DNA from 4 places in the Streptomyces sp. NPDC018833 genome. Region 2 is predicted to be linked to each of the others. Evidence: riboswitches for the same ligand, from Rfam matches in the RefSeq annotation. Region 2 holds a riboswitch; each other region holds the start of a gene.

Region 1 (4,683 bases), on a different contig from region 2:
ACCAGCGCCACGTCCACCACCGCCGGCGGCACTCCGGCGCGCACCAGCCGGGGCAGGGCGTCGGAGACCGGTGTGGTGAACGCGAACAGCAACACGCCGAGTGAGGCCGCGGAGGTCCGCAGCAGCAACTCCCCGGCATGTTCGGGGCCGTCGGGCGCGAAGGACACCGGTCCCGCGGCACCGCCCACGGCGAACAGCAGCGGCAGCGCCCCGGTGACGCAGAACCCGAGCGGGATGCGGAAGGCCCGCCACAGCTGCCGGGGCGCGACCCCGGCTGGGCCCAGCAGGACGCCGAGGGCGGTGGCGGCCACGAGGACAGCGCCCGGCCACGGCGGCAGGCAGACCGCCGTGACGGTCAGCCCCAGTCCGAGGACGGCCTTCTCAAAGGGATGGCGTCGGCGCCAGCGACTGCTGTGCGCCGCCGCGTCGATGGGCAGCATCGGCGGCTAGGGCACCTTCGTGGCCGGAGCGTCGCGGCCGTCGGCCCCGGAGAGGCCGGTCCGCGCGCTGCCTGACGTCGCCTCGGTGACCTCGCCGGTCATCTCGTCGGCGGCCCCGTCGGCGAGCACGCCGGTGGTCACCTCGCCGGTGACTTCTCCGGCGCGCGCCGCGGCCCGCTCCTCGCCCTGCCTGCGCCCCCTGCGCAGACCGAAGTAGTACGCCAGCACTCCCGCGCCGAGCGCGGCCTGGAGTGAGAACAGCGCCGACTCGATCTCGCCCGACGGCGGCTCGTACAGCGGGGAGAACCACGGCTCGTAGTCCGGTTCGAGCTCCGTGATCGCCGTCTCCGCCTGCCCGTCGGATCCGGTGAACGGCTCCTCCTTGTGGTCGCCGAGCCCCAGTGCGAGCGGCAGGACGGCCAGCGCCGCCACGACCAGCAACAGCAGCGTATTGATCCTCGCGTTACGGCTCATCGGACCACGGCCTCCTTCTTCGCGCCCGGGACCAGGACGCCGAGCCGGGCAAGGTCGCCCTTGCTGGACTGGCTGAGCAGCCGCATCACCAGCACGGTGAGCAGCCCCTCGCTCACCGCGAGCGGGATCTGCGTGAGTGCGAAGATGCCGCCGAACTTCGCGAGCGCGCCCGCGAATCCGCTGCTCGGGTCGGGGAACGCGAGTGCCAGCTGCACGCTGGTGACGCAGTACGTCGACAGGTCGGCCATGAACGCGCCGAAGAACACGGCCATCATCAGCGGGACGCCGGAGCGCCGCAGCAGCCGGTAGACCCCGTAACCGGCCCACGGGCCGACGATCGCCAAGGAGAACACGTTGGCGCCGAGCGTCGTGAGGCCGCCGTGCGCCAGCAACAGCGCCTGGAACAACAGGGTGATCGTGCCGAGCACCGCCATGATCGGCGGCCGGAACAGGATCGCGCCGAGTCCCGTTCCGGTCGGATGCGAGCAGCTGCCCGTCACCGACGGGATCTTCAGCGCGGAGAGCACGAACGTGAAGGCACCGGACGCGCCGAGCAGCAGGGTGGACTCCGGGTGGTCCCTGACTTCACGGGTCAGGGCGCGTACACCGTGGACGACGAACGGGGCGGCCGCGACGCCCCAGGCGGCGGCGTGCAACGGGGGCAGATACCCCTCGGCTATATGCATGGTCGGGAGACCCTCTCCAGCACCTCGTGGATGGACAGCGCGCCCTGGCCGGTCTCCTGGCTGACGGGTCATGCCGCCCGTGACTCCGCCTTCCCAGGTACCGCGGACTCCCGCGGTTGCCCAGTGACTTCCCCTGAGGGGGTGGAGCCGGACTTCCCGATCACAGTGGCGAGGGCCGCACCGGTACTTCACCGGTTTCCCGAACACCAAGGCTCCGTGACAGTAGTGCGCCGACCAGCGACATCACAAGCCGCGCACGGGTGCACCGGCCCGCTGCCGGGTGAGCCGTTCGCCACACCCGGCCGCACGGGCCCCACCTGCCACTCCTCACTCCTTGCGGTAGCCGTACGCCTCCGAGGCCGCCGCCTCCACCGCGTCCAGGTCGCCCCCGGCCGAAGCGGTCACCACCGCGGCCACCGCGCCCTCGAGGAAGGGCGCGTCCACCAGCCGTGTGCCGTCGGGCAGTTCGTCGCCCTCGGCGAGCAGGGCCTTCACCGTGAGCACGGCACTGCCCAGATCGACCAGCACGGCCACGCCCGCGCCACCGTCCACCTCCGCTGCCGCGGCCGAGATCAACTCCGAGCTGGTGCCGAGGCCGCCGTCCGGCGTGCCGCCCGCCGCGGCGACCGGGGCGAGCTCACCGCCGCCCGCAAGACCGCGTGCCAGAGCGGCGACCGAACGCGCCACGTCCGCGCTGTGCGACACCAGCACGATCCCGACCCGTCGGCTGTCGCCGCTCATCCGGCCGCCTCCGCCGTCTCGGCGAGCGCCGCCACGAGCAGCGCCGACGACGTCGCCCCCGGATCCTGATGCCCGATGCTCCGCTCCCCGAGATAGCTGGCCCTGCCCTTGCGCGCCTGTAGCGGCACCGTCGCCACCGCCCCTTGTTCGGCCGCCTCACGAGCCGCGGCGAACGACTGTGTGCTGTCGCCGAGCGCGGCGACGGCCGGCTCCAGAGCGTCCAGCATCGTCTTGTCGCCCGCCTTGGCGCCGCCCAGCTGGGCCACGGCCGCGACCCCCGCCCTCAGCGCCTCGGCCAGCTGCCCTGCGCTCACCTCGGCGTCGTCGCCCAGTGCCTTGCCGGTCCGCCGCAGCAGCGTCCCGTACAGCGGCCCGGAAGCCCCGCCCACTGTCGAGATCAACTGCCGCCCCGCCAGGACCAGTACGGCTCCGGGAGCGGCCGGCACCTCCTTCTCCAAGGCCGCGACGACCGCCGCGAACCCGCGCTGGAGGTTGCTTCCGTGATCGGCGTCGCCGATCGCGGAATCCAGCTCGGTCAGATGGTCGGCCTCGCGGTCCACGGCCGCGGCGGCGGTCGTGAGCCAGCGGCGGAAGAATGGGGCGTCGAGCACGGGAGACTCCTGGGATCGGATCACCGGTCGGGCGGCGGGGCGGACGCTCAGCGTCCCCACCGCAGGGCGGGCGTCTGCACCGGCGCGTCCCACAGCCTCAGCAGCTCCTCGTCCACCTGGCACAGCGTCACCGAGCAGCCCGACATGTCGAGCGAGGTGACGTAGTTGCCGACGAGCGTGCGGGCCACCACGACGTCGCGTTCGGTGAGCACCCGCTGCACCTCGGCGTTGAAGCCGTACAGCTCCAGCAGAGGAGTGCCGCCCATCCCGTTGACGAGCGCGATCACCGGGCGGGTGGGGCGCAGGTCGTCGAGGACCGCGCCGACGGCGAAGTCCGCGATCTCCCGTGCCGTCATCATCGCCCGCCGCTCCCGGCCCGGCTCGCCGTGGATGCCGACGCCCAACTCCAGCTCACCTGGCGGAAGATCGAAGGTGGGGCCGCCCTTGGCGGGGGTACTGCACGCGCTGAGCGCGACCCCGAAGCTGCGGGAGGACGCGTTCACCTGCCGGGCGATGGACTCGACCCGCTCCAGCGGGGCGCCTTCCTCGGCGGCGGCGCCCGCGATCTTCTCCACGAACAGGGTCGCACCGGTGCCGCGCCGGCCCGCCGTGTACAGACTGTCGGTCACGGCGACGTCGTCGTCGACCAGCACGGTGGCGAGCCGCACACCCTCGTCCTCGGCGAGCTCGGCCGCCATCTGGAAGTTGAGCACGTCACCGGTGTAGTTCTTGACGACGAACAGCACGCCCTCGCCGCTCTCGACAGCGGCGGCGGCCCGCACCATCTGGTCGGGCACGGGGCTCGTGAACACTTCACCCGGACAGGCCCCGTCCAGCATCCCGGGCCCGACGAACCCGCCGTGCAACGGCTCGTGCCCCGATCCGCCTCCGGAGACGAGCGCCACCTTTCCGGCGACCGGTGCGTCCCGCCGGATGATCACGCGGTTGTCCACGTCGACGTTGAGCTCGGGAAACGCGGCGGCCATCCCGCGCAGCGCGTCCGCGACGACGGTCTCCGGCACGTTGATGAGCATCCTCAAGGGTTCCTCCTGGGGAAGTTGCCGGCCAGGCCCCTGCTGAAGAGGGTTTGCCTGGTCGTCGGGTGTGTACGGGGCCGGCCGTGGCCCTGAGCGGTCGTCGGTCGGCGTCGGACGGGTGGTTTCTGGTGGGGCTGATGCTGTTTTCCCGAATGTCTGTCAGGCGCTTCGCCTGACATCGGCAGGCCCGGCGACAACATCCAGTATCGGAATCCAGTATCGGAGAAATGCGCCAGATCGGGGGAACGACGCCTCGATCGCGTCAGGGTTCCACCGAGATTCTCACTCGGTGTCGGGCTCGCTTCCGCGACGTGGACCAGTGGTCCTCTCGTGTGCGCACACCCGGGCGGCGGGCGTTGTACCCCTACTGAATCGGCGAAGGGGCCGGCTGGGAAGACCTCCCGGTCGGCCCTCTCGGACACATGCGTGCGTTCGGGCAGTGGGCGAGGCGCGCCGTGTGGTCTCCGGCCGCTGCCTCCGCCATGATCGCCGTGCCAAGAGGTCGGACGGTCCGCGCGCACCCCGGACGACCCTCGCCCCACGGTTGCCCGTCAGCCCAGGGTGGCGAGCAGGTCCTTGCATGCCTGTTCGCATCGGCGGCAGGCCTCGGCGCAGACGCGGCAGTGCTCGTGCATGTCCGCATGGCGCTCGCATTCGTCGGCACATGCCTTGCAGGCGGTCATGCAGGCCTGGA
Region 2 (4,683 bases):
CCGCGCCCGCGCGGCGACCGGGTCCTGTAGCCGACGGCGAGCCCTTCGGTGGCGAGACCCTCGGGGCGGTCCTGTCGGTCGGCCGTGTCCGTTACGGGTTCGGTCATGGTGTCGGTCACGAGGCCACCCCTTGTACGCCGCGACGGCTGCGGATCAGGAACGTGATGACGACGGGGGCGCCGAACAGCGAGGTGATGGCGTTGAGCGGCAGTACGGAGTCCGTGCCGGGCGGCTGGCTCAACAGCGCGCAGGCCAGCGCGAGGAACGCCCCGGCGAGCATGGACGCCGGGATGAGCGCCCGGTGGTCCGAGGTCCCCAGCGCCACGCGCGTCAGGTGCGGGACGGCCAGGCCCACGAAGGCGATCGGGCCGCAGAACGCCGTGGCCGCGCCCGCGAGCAGCGCCGTGCCGAACAGTGCCAGATCGCGGCTGCGCCCCACGTTCAGCCCCATGGTGCGGGCGTAGTCCTCGCCCAGCAGCAGGGCGTTGAGACGTTTGGCGGTCAGCAGCGCCGTGAGCAGGCCCGCGCCGATGACGGGCAGCATCACCTGGAGGTCGGGCCAGGTGGTGGCGCTGAAACTGCCCAGGCCCCACATGACGAACTGCTGGGCGCGCTCGGGCCGGGCGTAGACGAGCATCACGCCGACCACCGCGGTGGCCGCCGAGCCGATCATGACGCCGATGACGAGCAACGTGACGGCCGACCGCACCCACCTGGAGATCAGCAGGACGAGGGCCAGCACGGCGGCGGCGCCGAGAGAGGCGGCGATGACGACGCCTACGCGCCCCAGGCCGGCCAGGTCTCCGGTGAAGCTGCCGGCGACGCCGCCGGTGCCGACCACCACGGCGGCGACGCCCATGCTGGCACCCGAGCTCACCCCTAGGGAGAACGGATCGGCCAGCGCGTTGCGGAACAGGGTCTGCATCTGCAGGCCCGCCACCGCGAGGGCGGCCCCGACGCCGGCGGCGGTCAGCGCGCGCGGCAGTCTGACCTCTTCGACGATCACGGTCCAGCGCGGGTCGTCGGCGGTGGCACCGAACAGGATCCGCACCACGTCCGCCACCGGCACCGGATGGGAGCCTGTCGCGAGGGTGAGCACAAACAGCACGGCGGTACCGACCGCGAGAGCGAGGACGACGGAGAGGCGCCGCCGTCCCGGCCGCGCGGCGCGCGGGGCGTCCGGGGCGGCGGCCGACGCCAGGGTCATGTGCGTCGTCACGCCTTGGGCACCTGCTGGTAGAAGGTGAACGTGTGGTCCTTCGCCTGGTCCGGGTGCATCAGCGCGAAGAGGTCGGCAAGGACGAGGTCCGGGCGCAGCACACCGCGCTCGAAGTAGTCGTTGCCGCCGCCGGGGCCGAGCGCCTTGGTGTTCGTCCAGACCCCACCGTCGGACACGGCCTTCAGCTGCCCGTACCGGCTGTCGGCCTTCACCGCGTCGGCAGTGGACTTCCACTGCTGGTCGGCGATCCAGACCGGGGCTTGGCCGCCTTTTGCGTACACGGCCTCGAAGTTGAGCTGGAGGCCGCCGGTGCCCGGATCGCCGGCCCACGGGTAGGTGCCGCCCGCGTCCTTGATCAGTTGGGCCGCGTAGCTGCTGCCGGCGGGCATGGACCAGGTGCCCTGGTACATCGTGCCGGGCAGGACCTCCACGGGCTTGCCCGCCTTGACCGCTTGCGCGCCCTTTTCGGCGACCTTCCGGTAGTCGCCCTCGATGGTGCTGAACACCTCGCCGGCGCGCTGCTCCGCCCCGGTGAGCGCGGCCATGGCCTTGACCCACTCGGCGCGGCCGAGCGGACTCGGCTCCAGCCACTCGGCGTTGGCGACGACAGCGATGCCGGCCTGACGCAGCTTGGGGTACTGCGGGTCGTCGGTGCCCTGGGTCATCAGGACGTCGGGCTTGGCGCCGATGACGGTCTCGGCGTTGAGTGTGCGGTCCTTGGCGTACTCGGTGACCTTGCCTGCCTTCACCCCCTCGATCACCTCGGCGGAGGAGATGGCCGTGGCGCTCGCGACACCGGTCAGCACGCCCAGGGTTCCGGTCTCGGTCAGCAGCGGAAGGTGGGTGGTGGAGGCGGAGTACAGGCTCTTGACGGGAACGGAGACCTGCTGTGCGGACGCCAGGTCACCGGTCAGCTTTGGCTTCGGCGCACCGCACTTGACCAGTACGTATGACTCGGGCTTGCCCTTGGGGAAGGGCTCCTTGACGGTGAGGACCTGGTAGCTCTTCTCATACCGGAGGGAGAAGTTCTTGGCGTGCTTCACCGTCGACTTGACCGGGAAGTAGTCCTTGGCCGGGTCGAAGTCCTTGATGCAGCCCTTCCCGGCGGTCTTTGCCTTGGCGTCGGCGGGTGGGCCGGAGTCACCGCCGCATGCGGTGAGTGTGAGGGCGGCGGTCAGGCAGGCTGCCGCGGCGACCAGACGGCGGCCGGGCATGAGGGACCGTACGGACAAGGTGACTCCTGGTGGCGTGCGTGGGCAGCGCGTACCGGCATTCCGATGCGCGTGATGCGGTGTACGGGAAGGAATCCGCTGGGGGCGGTTCTTCAGTCCCTTGGGGAACGGGCCCGTGCGTTAAGCCAGGCAGGCCGACTCCGCAGAACCACGGGCAGCACCTGGCTGCCACCGCACATATGCAGGCACACGAGTGCCACCGCCTCTCCTGGGGAAATCCGCCCCGTACATCGAGGTGCGACGGCGTGAGTCTCCTGACTCGGGATCACAGCTTCTCCGGCCTTCCCACTCCCGGATGGGGTGGTGGCCATGGGTGGAGTCGCTCCCCTTACACAGTGGCGGTACCGTGCCGGAATCTCACCGGCTTCCTCGTTCCGCCGTCGCTTGTCGGACGGAAGCATCGCAGAACCGGCCCCGGCCCGCCAGACGCACCTCTGTGCGATCAGCCACAGCCGTAAGTGCAGCCATCACGACAAGGAGTGCTCTGCCCCGGTCGGCGCGGCCGGGTGAGGCTCGCCGGGGAGGAAGGTCACCTGGGGCGCGCCCGTGCGCGGATGGGCGGTGACCTCGCTCGTCACGCCGTAGACCTGGGCCAGGAGTTGGGGTGAAGCTTCCCCTTGATCGTGGACACCTGGAGACTGGGACTTGAGGTTCCAGAGGAAGTAGCACCAGGTGGGAAGCAAGTACACGAAGCGGTACTCCGAGGAGTTCAAGGGGGACGCTGTCGCGCTCGTCGACTCCTCGGGCAAGACGGTCACTGCGGTCGCGGGGGAGTTCGGCATCAGCTCCGAATCCTTGCGCGGCTGGTACCGCGAGGCCAAGACGGACCGGGGCGAGGGCACCCCCGGCGAGTTGACCAGTGCCGAGCGCGAGGAGCTCAAGCGGCTGCGCAAGGAGAACCGCGAACAGCAGCAGACGATCGAGATCCTGAAAAAAGGCGACCGCCTTCTTCGTGAAGGAGAACGACCGGTGAGCGAGTTGTACCGGTTCATCCATGCGGAGAAGGCGAACTACCCGATCGTTCTGCTGTGCCGGGTGCTGCATGTGGCCCGCTCCTCCTGCTACGCCCGGCGCGAGGCGAGGCCGCCCCTCGCGCCCGGCAGTCCGCCGACGACGCGCTCGCGCACGAGATCACGGTGCCGCACCTCGCTTCCCGTCGCGCCTACGGCGTTCCGCGCATCCACGCCGAGCTGCGGCGTCGGGGGCGCGGGGTGAACCGCAAGCGCGTCGCCCGCGTGATGCGCGAGCGCGGCATCCGCGGCGTCACCCGCCGCAAGCGGTGCTCGCTGACCCGGCCGGATATGAAGGCGAAGCCGGCCCCGGACCTGATCGGCCGCGACTTCCACGCCGAGCGCCCCGGCACCGAGCTGGTCGGCGACATCACCTACCTGCCCACCGCGGAGGGGTGGCTCTACCTCGCCTGCCGGCTGGACCCGGCCACCCGCGAGGTTGTCGGCCATGCCATGGCCGGCCACCACCGCGCCGAACTCGTCGTGGACGCCCTCGACATGGCTCAACGACGCGGCGGACCGGCGCCCGGCCGCGTGGTCCACAGTGATCGCGGCAGCGAACACACCTCGGCCCAATTCCGCGATCACGTATGGAGGTTGGGGCTACGGCAAAGTTGCGGGCGCACCGGGGCATGCTTCGACAACGCCGCCGCGGAAAGTTTCTGGGCTCTCCTCGAAGAAGAGATCGGCACCCGCACCTGGCCCGACCGGGCCACCGCCCGCGCCGAGGTCTTCAACTTCATCGAGACCTTCTACAACCGCCGCCGTCTGCGCAAACACAAGACCTTCGGCTACCTCACCCCGGCCGAGACCCGGCAGCGGCATCAGCACACCCTCGCGGCATAACGAACGAGTGTCCAACGTCACGGCGAAACTTCACGGCACCCGCTTCCCTGGGGCCGGAACAGGCCCGGCGGGAAACCCGGGTGGTAAGTCGCCGGGCAAGGCCGCCGCAGGTGTCGCCGCCGCCATCGCGGGAGTGATGCTGGTGTTCGCGCTCGCGGAGGGCCACAGCACGTCGGGCGACGACTCCGACTCCTCCGCGATTCCCGCTGTTTCTGCCGATCCGTACGTGCCCGACGATCCAACGTATGGCGACTCCGCCGTCGATCCGGACGACACGGTGACCGAGGACCCGTCGACGGAGGAACCCGACCCCGATCCGCTGACCGACGATCCCGCCCCCGAAACGACGGAAGCCCCGGCCCCGCCACCTGCCCCG
Region 3 (4,683 bases), on a different contig from region 2:
GTCCGTACGTCCCCGGGCGCAGGGAAGCGAGGCTGCGGGTGAGCGTCACGCGGGCGGGACCGGTCTCGTGCACGGTGAGCTCCGGGTCGCCCGGCAGAGGGCGGCGGAAGGGTGCCCCGAGGGCGGCGCTGGACGCGTGACGGCCGGCGGCGACCGTCGCCGCGCCGACGCCGATGAGTGTGGTGACGGCCGCTGCCGTCGCTGTAGCGGGGCGCACGGGTCCAGTGTCGACGGGGGCGGGCGGGGGTGCCAGTGGGCGGGACGGGGCGGGTCTCGGCGGGGGTCTTTCCCCACCCCGCCCCTTCCCGTGACTGGGACTCCGCCCCAGACCCCGCCCTGCCCTTCGGGTGGGGGACCTCCCGCGGGCGCCGGACCGTACGGGAGCGTGGTCCTCAAGCGCCGGACGGGCGGGAATCACCGCCGCGCCGGGCGCCGGATCGCCGCCTCACCGCACCCCGGGGCTCCACCCCGGACCCGTGCCACCTGAGGCAGAGCGCCTCCCTCAGCCACCACGCCGCAGAGCAATGTCCTCAAACACCCGGACAGGCGGGAATCACCGCCGCGCCGGGCGCCGGATCGCCGCCTCACCGCACCCCGGGGCTCCACCCCGGGACCTTGCCGCCCGAGGCGGAGCGCCTGCCACGGCCGCCAAGCCGCAGAGGAATGTCGTCCAACACGGGGCACCGCCGCGCGGGCGCGGGTGCCGGATCGCCGCCTCACCGCGCCCGGGGCTGCACCCCGGAGCCGCATGGCCTCCGTTCGTGTCCTCACTGGCGTGAATCACCGCCGTGCGGCAGCCCGGGCTGGCCGTAGGTCGTCAGGCGGGTGGCGGCCGACGCGAGTTCCTCTTCGGACAGGAGCCGCGGTGTGAGCGGCGGGACCGAGGAGGCCGTCAGCCAGACCTGGCACATCCATTCCAGCTGGGCCGTCCTGTCGTACGCCTCGGCCGGCGTCGTGCCGTACGCGACCGTGCCGTGGTTCTGGAGGAGGCAGGCCGTGCGGTCCCGGAGGGCCGTGAGCATGGCGCGGGCCAGTTCGGGCGTGCCGTAGAGGGCGTAGGGCGCCACGCGGACCGGGCCGCCGAGGGCCGCCGTCATGTAGTGGATCGGCGGAAGCTCGGGCACCAGAGTCGAGACGGCGGTGGCGTGCACTGCGTGGGTGTGGACGACGGCCGCGGCCGCTGTGTTCCGGTAGACCTCCAGGTGGAGCGGCAGCTCGCTGGTGGGGGCGAGCGTGCCGATGGTCTGTCGGCCGTCGAGGTCCACTGCGACGACGTCGCCGGGCCCGAGCCGGTCGTAGGGCACCCCGCTCGGCGTGACGAGCACCAGATCACCGACCCGTACGGAGACGTTGCCGGACGTGCCGACCACCAGTCCCTCCGCGGCGGTTCTGCGGGCCGTCGCTACGACGTCGTGCCAGGCCTGTTCGATCGTGTCCTGTCGCACGTGATCAGTCATGACGACGATCCTTGCAGCCGGGCTCGGAGGCCGACAGGGACGGCGGCCACGACAGAGTGTGTTCGAGTGAACGCCGGGTGCTGTCAACGGGTCCCGAAAGGCCAAACGGAATGCCCCGTACCTACTTAACGACACCGTGGAGCCGGACCCAGTTCATCTTCCGTTCACCCAGGTTGCCTACGGTCGGCCAGTCAATGACGTCAAACGATTGCCTGGGTAAATGGAACACATCACGCTGCTGCTCGCGATTGTGATCGTGACAGCTCTCGTGTTCGATTTCACGAACGGTTTCCACGACACCGCCAACGCGATGGCGACGACCATCTCGACCGGCGCCCTGAAGCCCAAGACCGCGGTGGCCATGTCCGCCGTTCTGAACCTCGTCGGTGCGTTCCTGTCCGTGGAGGTCGCCAAGACGATCTCCAGTGGCCTCGTCGACGAATCAGGCATCTCCCCTGAAGTCATCTTCGCGGCGCTCGTCGGCGCCATCCTCTGGAACCTGCTGACCTGGCTCATCGGTCTGCCGTCCAGCTCCTCGCACGCCCTGATGGGCGGCCTCATCGGTGCCACCGTCGCCTCCGCCGGTTTCAACGCGGTCAATGGCGGCGTCGTCATCACCAAGGTCCTGATCCCCGCGGTCGCCGCGCCCCTCGTGGCCGGTTTCGCCGCGTTCCTCGCCTCCCGGCTGACCTACAAGATCGGCAAGAACGCCGACCCGAAGGCCACGGCCAAGGGCTACCGCTCCGGGCAGATCGCCTCCGCCGGCCTCGTCTCGCTGGCGCACGGCACCAACGACGCGCAGAAGACGATGGGCATCATCACCCTGGCCCTGGTCGCCGGGAACGTCATCGCCCCGGGCTCCAACCCTCCGCTGTGGGTCATCGTCTCCGCCGGTGTCGCCATCGCCCTCGGCACCTACCTCGGCGGCTGGCGCATCATCCGCACCATGGGCAAGGGCCTGACCGACCTGCAGCCGCAGCAGGGCTTCGCCGCCCAGACCGGTGCGGCGAGCGTCATCCTCGCCTCCTCCAACCTCGGCTTCTCGCTGTCGACCACGCACTCGTGCTCCGGCGCGGTGATGGGCGCGGGTCTCGGCCGCAAGGGCGGTGTGGTCCGCTGGTCCACCGCGACCCGGATGTTCGTCGCCTGGGGTCTGACCCTGCCGGCCGCGGGTCTCGTCGCGGCGGGCTCGGAGTTCGTCACCAAGCAGGGTTCCTGGGGCGTCGCGGCCGTGGCCGTCTTCCTGGTCGCGTCCTGCGTCGCCATCTGGTTCGTCTCCCGCCGCCAGGTCGTCGACCACACCAACGTCAACGACGTCTCGGACGGGGAGCCGGCGGGCGTCGTCACCGCGGCCATCGCGGCCGTCACCCCGCCGCCCGCGGGCGAGCTCAAGACCACCATCCCGGCCCCGGCCACGCCGCCGGCCGACCCCGAGCCGGTCCGTCCGGCCACGGTGTAAGGAATCATCAGCATGAAGATCGACTGGGCAGCTCTCGGCTCCGTGTTCAGCGTGAGCCTGATCGCCACCGTCGCCCTGGTGGGCCTGTTCACCCTGGGCATCGTGGGCCTGACCAAGCACGAGACGGCGAGCGCGAACGGCGGATCGGCCACCATGGTCCGCACCGGCGCCTACGCCTGCTTCGCCCTGTGCGCCGCGGCCGTGACGTACGGGATCTATCTCATCGTCACCTGACTCCCGCTGACACCTGTCGTCCGCTGACGACGCCGTCCCGCTCGGAGCCGGGCCGGAGGCACCCCGTGTGCCTTCGGCCCGGCTTCGGCGCATCCGGGATGTGGGGCTTCGCACACTGTCCTGCCGCAGGTCAAGGGTGAGTTGACGGGCGTTCGCGGGCATGGTGGACTGCCGGGGCCAAATACGGCGGCAGAAGAGGAAGTCCGGTGCGAATCCGGCGCGGTCCCGCCACTGTCATCCGGCGCACATGCCGGGGAGCCAGGAACTCTCACCGCCGGTCACGTCGAACCAGGGCGCGGACCCTGAGTGAGGACCTCACCATGCCTGGCTGCCGTTCAGCCCTGTCCGTCGGACACCACCTGCGGGACCACTGACCCGATGCGTGCCGACCGTGTATTCGTGTACGGCGCCGCCGCCGGCCTCGCCAGTGACCTGCTCGTCGGCGACCCCCGCCGCGGGCATCCCGTGGCCGCCTTCGGGCGGGCCGCGGGCGCCGTGGAGCGCCTGCTGTGGCGCGACCACCGGGGCTGGGGCGCCCTGCACACCGCCGTGTGCGCGGGCGGCGCCGCGGCTCTGGGCGCGGTGGCGTCCCGTGCCGTGCGCCGCTCCCCCGTCGCGTCCGTCGCCCTGACCGCGGCCGCCACCTGGGCCGTGGTCGGGGGCACGACGCTGGGCCGGGAGGCCCGCGTCATCGGCGAGGCACTGGCCGCGGGGGATGTCGAGGCTGCCCGTGCGCGGCTGCCCCATCTATGCGGGCGTGACCCGCAGGCCCTGGACGAACAGCAGATCGCCCGTGCCGTCGTCGAGTCGGTCGCCGAGAACACCTCGGACGCCGTCGTCGGCGCGCTGGTGTGGGGCGCGGTCGCGGGTGTTCCCGGGCTCGTCGGCTTCCGGGCGGTGAACACGCTGGACGCGATGGTGGGCCACAAGTCACCGCGCCACCGGCGCTACGGCTGGGCCTCCGCGCGGCTCGACGACGTGGCGGGCTGGCCCGGCGCACGGCTCACCGCGGCGCTCGCCGCCGTGGCGGGCCCGGACCCACGCGGGGCGGTCCGCGTGTGGCGCGCCGACGCGGCGAAGCATCCGAGCCCCAACGCGGGCCCGGTGGAGGCATCGTTCGCGGGCGCGCTCGGCGTACGGCTGGGCGGGACCCTGTCGTACGGGGGCCGCGTCGAGCACCGGCCTGTGCTGGGCGGGCAGGGCCGAGCGGTGGAGTTCGGCGACATCGACCGGGCCGTGCGGCTGTCGCGGCGTATCGGAATGCTGACGCTCGTGGCGTGCGCGGGAGCGCGGCTCGCCTACGGGGCCATGAGGGGGAGGCGTACATGAGCGGTGGCGGACTGCTGGTCGCGGGGACCACGTCGGACGCGGGCAAGAGCGTCGTCACCGCCGGGATCTGCCGCTGGCTGGTGCGGCGCGGGGTGAAGGTCGCGCCGTTCAAGGGCCAGAACATGTCACTGAACTCGTTCGTGACGCGCGAGGGCGCGGAGATCGGACGGGCGCAGGCGATGCAGGCGCAGGCGGCCCGCGTGG
Region 4 (4,683 bases), on a different contig from region 2:
GCGTTCGTGCTGAACGTCGTCGTCACCGTGGTCCTCACCTTCGTCCTGAAGGCGCTCAAGGCCCCCGACGGCGTCGACGAGACCAGCCCGTCCGACTACACGGCCGACGCGGGAGACCCCGGCGTCAAGACCGAGCTGCCGTCGGCCACGGCGGGTGCCCCCGGCGGCCACTGACGATCGCGTACGCAAGGGCCGTCGCGTCTCCCCGGGGGAGATGCGACGGCCCTTCGTCGTGCGGTCAGTTCACCCAGTCCTTGAGCTGCTCGGTCACCAGGGTGATGTCCACTGGTGCCGGCAGGCTGATGTCCTTGCCAAAGGGCACGGTGTGGGCGTTCTCGTAGCGCACGCCGTCGGGCTGACTGAAGACCGTCACTTCGCAGCTGTCCCGGTCGATCAGCAAGTAGACCGGGATGCCCGTCTGGGCGTACGAGCGTGGCTTCTCGACGCGGTCGCGTTCGTCGGTGTCCGAGTCGTACGAGGTGACCTCGACGGCCATGAGCACCTGGTCGGGGTCTGCCCACTCGCCTTGGCCGACGAAGGCGTCACTGGGAGCCAGGGAGCCGTCCGGCCTGGCCCGGCCCTTCCGGTACTCCTGCACCTTCAGGCCTTGGTCCGGATGGAGCCACAGCTCCGGACGCGCCTGCATGCAGATGCGCGTCAGCCACTGGATGATGCGCCCGTGATCCCCGTCCAGCACCGCTTTGCTCCTGAGCTTCCCGTCGATCAGTTCCAGACGCACGCCCTCGGTCGTGCGGGCCAGTATCCGGAAGACCTCGTCGAAGTCGTCGGTGTCCAGGTGCGGGCGATCGGTGGTCACGGTCATGGACCCTCCCTTCGTCCACCACGATAGCGAGGTTCACAGCTCACCGCCCGGCCTTCCGTTCGCCACGGAGACACAACATGTGGGGGCATGCGCAGCCACCCGCCCCCACATGTATGCTCATGCTCGCTGTCGCCGCAGGGGAATCCGGTGCGAATCCGGAACTGTCCCGCAACGGTGTGATCCGGTGCGCTTCGCCGTATCCGACAAGTCCGAGGACCTGCCGACGGTGCATCCGGCTCGACCGAACCGGGTGCCGAGACGTCCGGGCCTCGCGGTTGGGCCGGTGGACGCCATCAGTCGTGCTTGCCCGTACGCGGATCCGGCGACCGAATGGCCCCGCCCTCCGCCGGCCCAGAGCCGAGCGAGGGAGAGCACCACATGACCATCGCGCCAGCCGATCCGGCTTCAGGCACCGCAGACCGGACCGCGGACGGCCCCGGGACCGTACTTCTGCGGACCCTGACGGACCTCACCGCCGATCTGCCCGACGCCGACCCCGGCAGGGTCGCCGCAGCCGCGCTGCGCGGCCGGCACGCCGGATCCGACGCGGCCGAACTTCGCTCCCTCGCCACCGATGCCGCCGCCGGCCTCATCTCCGAGGACCCGGCCTACTCCCGTCTCGCCGCCCGGCTGCTGACCCGCACCATCGCCGACGAGGCTGCGGGTGAGGGCGCGGTGTCGTTCTCCGCCTCCGTCTCGGTCGGCCACCGCGAGGGCCTGATCGCCGACCGCACGGCCGCGTTCGTGGCCCGGCACGCCGCCAGGCTCGACGCACTGATCGACCCGGGTGCCGACGACCGCTTCGGCTACTTCGGCCTGCGCACGCTCTACAGCCGCTACCTCCTGCGCCACCCCATCAGCCGTCAGGTCATCGAGACGCCACAGCACTTCATGCTGCGCGTAGCCTCCGGCCTCGCCGAGACTGCATCCGATTCAAAGACGGGCAGCACCCGCGCGGTGGACGAGGTGGCCGACCTGTACGGCCTGATGAGCCGGCTCGACTATCTCCCCTCCTCCCCCACGCTCTTCAACTCCGGCACCCGCCACCCCCAGATGTCGTCCTGCTACCTGCTGGACTCACCCCTCGACGAACTCGACTCGATCTACGACCGCTACCACCAGGTCGCGCGCCTTTCGAAGCACGCGGGCGGCATCGGGCTCTCGTACTCCCGCATCCGCGCCCGGGGTTCGCTGATCCGCGGCACCAACGGCCACTCCAACGGCATCGTCCCGTTCCTCAAGACCCTCGACGCCTCCGTCGCCGCCGTGAACCAGGGCGGCCGGCGCAAGGGCGCCGCCGCGATCTACCTGGAGACCTGGCACGCGGACATCGAGGAGTTCCTGGAGCTGCGCGACAACACCGGTGAGGACGCCCGGCGTACGCACAACCTCAACCTCGCGCACTGGATCCCCGACGAGTTCATGCGGCGCGTCGAGGCCGACTCCGACTGGTCGCTGTTCTCACCGGCCGACGTGCCCGAACTGGTCGACCTGTGGGGCGAGGCGTTCGACGCGGCCTACCGCCGGGCCGAGGCCGCCGGCCTCGCCCGCCGGACCATTCCGGCACGCGATCTCTACGGCCGCATGATGCGCACGCTCGCGCAGACCGGCAACGGCTGGATGACCTTCAAGGACGCCTCCAACCGCACCGCCAACCAGACCGCCGAGCCCGGCCCGGTCGTGCACTCCTCGAACCTGTGCACCGAGATCCTGGAGGTCACCGACGACGGCGAGACGGCCGTCTGCAACCTCGGCTCGGTGAACCTCGGCGCCTTCGTCGAGCAGGGAGCCGACGGCGGGGGGATTGCCTGGGAGCGGCTGGACGCCACCGTCCGCACCGCGGTCACCTTCCTCGACCGAGTCGTCGACATCAATTTCTACCCGACCGAGCAGGCCGGGCGCTCCAATGCCAAGTGGCGCCCCGTCGGGCTCGGCGCCATGGGTCTCCAGGACGTCTTCTTCAAGCTCAGGCTGCCCTTCGACTCGGCCGAGGCGCGTGCGCTGTCCACCCGCATCGCCGAGCGGATCATGCTCGCCGCGTACGAGGCGTCCTGCGACCTCGCCGAGCGCAACGGCCCCCTGCCCGCCTGGTCCCAGACGCGCACGGCGCGCGGTGTTCTGCACCCGGACCACTACGGCACCGACGTGACGCTGAACTGGCCTGAGCGCTGGGCGGCCCTGCGCACGCGCATCGCCTCGACCGGCATGCGCAACTCGCTCCTCCTCGCCATCGCCCCGACGGCGACGATCGCCTCGATCGCGGGCGTCTACGAGTGCATCGAGCCGCAGGTCTCCAACCTCTTCAAGCGCGAGACGCTGAGCGGGGAGTTCCTCCAGGTCAACGGCTACCTGGTGGAGGACCTCAAGAAGCTCGGTGTGTGGGACGCGCAGACCCGCGAGGCGCTGCGCGAGTCCAGCGGCTCGGTGCAGGGCTTCACCTGGATCCCGGCCGAGGTGCGTGAGCTGTACCGGACGGCGTGGGAACTCCCGCAGCGCGGCCTGATCGACATGGCGGCGGCCCGCACGCCGTTCCTGGACCAGTCGCAGTCGCTGAACCTGTTCCTTCAGACCCCGACCATCGGCAAGTTGTCGTCGATGTACGCATACGCCTGGAAGCAGGGCCTGAAGACCACGTACTACCTGCGCTCGCGCCCGGCGACGAGGATCGCCCGCGCCGCCCAGGCGACCATCCCCGTACAGGCGGCACCCGACCCCGACGCCGTCGCCTGCTCCCTCGAAAACCCCGAGTCCTGCGAGGCCTGCCAGTAATGCCCGAGAACACCGCCAAGAACCTGCTCGATCCGGGCTTCGAGCTGACTCTCCGTCCGATGCGCTACCCGGACTTCTACGAGCGCTACCGGGACGCCATCAAGAACACCTGGACGGTGGAGGAGGTCGATCTCCACTCCGACGTGGCCGATCTGGCCAAGCTCTCCCCGGGCGAGCAGCACATGATCGGCCGGCTGGTCGCCTTCTTCGCCACGGGCGACTCGATCGTGGCCAACAACCTCGTGCTGACGCTCTACAAGCACATCAACTCCCCCGAGGCGCGGCTGTACCTGAGCCGCCAGCTCTTCGAGGAGGCCGTGCACGTCCAGTTCTATCTGACGCTGCTCGACACCTATCTGCCCGACCCGGAGGAGCGCGCGGCGGCCTTCTCGGCGGTGGAGAACATCCCGTCCATCCGCGACAAGGCGCAGTTCTGCTTCCGCTGGATGGCTGCGTTGGATGGAGAGGAGGGGGTGGAGAAGATCGACCGCCTGGAGACGAAGGCCGACCGCCGCCACTTCCTGCTCAACCTGATCTGCTTCGCGGCCTGTATCGAGGGTCTGTTCTTCTACGGCGCCTTCGCCTACGTCTACTGGTTCCGCTCGCGCGGCCTGCTGCACGGCCTGGCGACCGGAACGAACTGGGTGTTCCGGGACGAAACCATGCACATGAACTTCGCGTTCGAGGTGGTGGACACCGTCCGCAAGGAGGAGCCCGAGCTCTTCGACGACGAGCTCCGGCAGCAGGTCACGGACATGCTCGCGGAGGCCGTCGAGGCCGAGCTTCAGTTCGGCCGGGACCTGTGCGGCGACGGACTGCCGGGCATGAACACCGAATCGATGCGCGAGTACCTCCAGTGCGTCGCCGACCAGCGCCTCACACGCCTCGGCTTCCCTCCGGTGTACGGCTCGCAGAACCCGTTCTCCTTCATGGAGTTGCAGGGCGTCCAGGAGCTGACGAACTTCTTCGAGCGCCGCCCGTCGGCGTACCAGGTGGCGGTGGAGGGCTCGGTCGCCTTCGACGACGACTTCTGATCCGCTGCCGGAACAGTGCCGCGGCCCGCACCTCGCGTGAGGGAGGTGCGGGGCCGC

Evidence for each region. A riboswitch is a leader RNA that binds a small molecule or an ion and turns the genes downstream of it on or off. The one in region 2 is predicted to bind cobalamin.
Region 1: another riboswitch for cobalamin. It lies ahead of ACH5AF_RS05720 (energy-coupling factor ABC transporter permease); the one in region 2 lies ahead of ACH5AF_RS27170 (ABC transporter substrate-binding protein).
Region 3: another riboswitch for cobalamin. It lies ahead of ACH5AF_RS32855 (cobalamin biosynthesis protein); the one in region 2 lies ahead of ACH5AF_RS27170 (ABC transporter substrate-binding protein).
Region 4: another riboswitch for cobalamin. It lies ahead of ACH5AF_RS22770 (ribonucleoside-diphosphate reductase subunit alpha); the one in region 2 lies ahead of ACH5AF_RS27170 (ABC transporter substrate-binding protein).

Annotation. Positions count from the first base shown of each region.
Region 1 covers NZ_JBIRZM010000002.1:388,610-393,292, reverse strand. The annotation lists gene cbiQ (cobalt ECF transporter T component CbiQ) at 1-440, opposite strand, end outside; gene ACH5AF_RS05725 (energy-coupling factor ABC transporter substrate-binding protein) at 447-914, opposite strand; gene ACH5AF_RS05720 (energy-coupling factor ABC transporter permease) at 911-1,600, opposite strand; cobalamin riboswitch at 1,629-1,826, opposite strand; gene ACH5AF_RS05715 (PTS-dependent dihydroxyacetone kinase phosphotransferase subunit DhaM) at 1,928-2,341, opposite strand; gene dhaL (dihydroxyacetone kinase subunit DhaL) at 2,338-2,952, opposite strand; gene dhaK (dihydroxyacetone kinase subunit DhaK) at 3,000-3,992, opposite strand; gene ACH5AF_RS05700 (four-helix bundle copper-binding protein) at 4,541-4,683, opposite strand, start outside.
Region 2 covers NZ_JBIRZM010000015.1:192,683-197,365, reverse strand. The annotation lists gene ACH5AF_RS27180 (ABC transporter ATP-binding protein) at 1-119, opposite strand, end outside; gene ACH5AF_RS27175 (FecCD family ABC transporter permease) at 116-1,219, opposite strand; gene ACH5AF_RS27170 (ABC transporter substrate-binding protein) at 1,216-2,451, opposite strand; cobalamin riboswitch at 2,678-2,863, opposite strand; partial or broken gene ACH5AF_RS27165 (histidinol phosphatase) at 2,919-3,059, opposite strand; gene ACH5AF_RS27160 (transposase) at 3,124-3,666, shown strand; gene ACH5AF_RS27155 (IS3 family transposase) at 3,588-4,307, shown strand; gene ACH5AF_RS27150 (DUF4189 domain-containing protein) at 4,315-4,683, shown strand, end outside.
Region 3 covers NZ_JBIRZM010000024.1:46,174-50,856, reverse strand. The annotation lists gene ACH5AF_RS32875 (alpha/beta hydrolase) at 1-217, opposite strand, end outside; gene ACH5AF_RS32870 (class II aldolase/adducin family protein) at 768-1,457, opposite strand; gene ACH5AF_RS32865 (anion permease) at 1,678-2,916, shown strand; gene ACH5AF_RS32860 (hypothetical protein) at 2,929-3,150, shown strand; cobalamin riboswitch at 3,297-3,439, shown strand; gene ACH5AF_RS32855 (cobalamin biosynthesis protein) at 3,529-4,479, shown strand; gene ACH5AF_RS32850 (cobyric acid synthase) at 4,476-4,683, shown strand, end outside.
Region 4 covers NZ_JBIRZM010000011.1:232,362-237,044, reverse strand. The annotation lists gene mctP (monocarboxylate uptake permease MctP) at 1-174, shown strand, start outside; gene ACH5AF_RS22775 (Uma2 family endonuclease) at 239-823, opposite strand; cobalamin riboswitch at 930-1,063, shown strand; gene ACH5AF_RS22770 (ribonucleoside-diphosphate reductase subunit alpha) at 1,202-3,592, shown strand; gene ACH5AF_RS22765 (ribonucleotide-diphosphate reductase subunit beta) at 3,592-4,626, shown strand.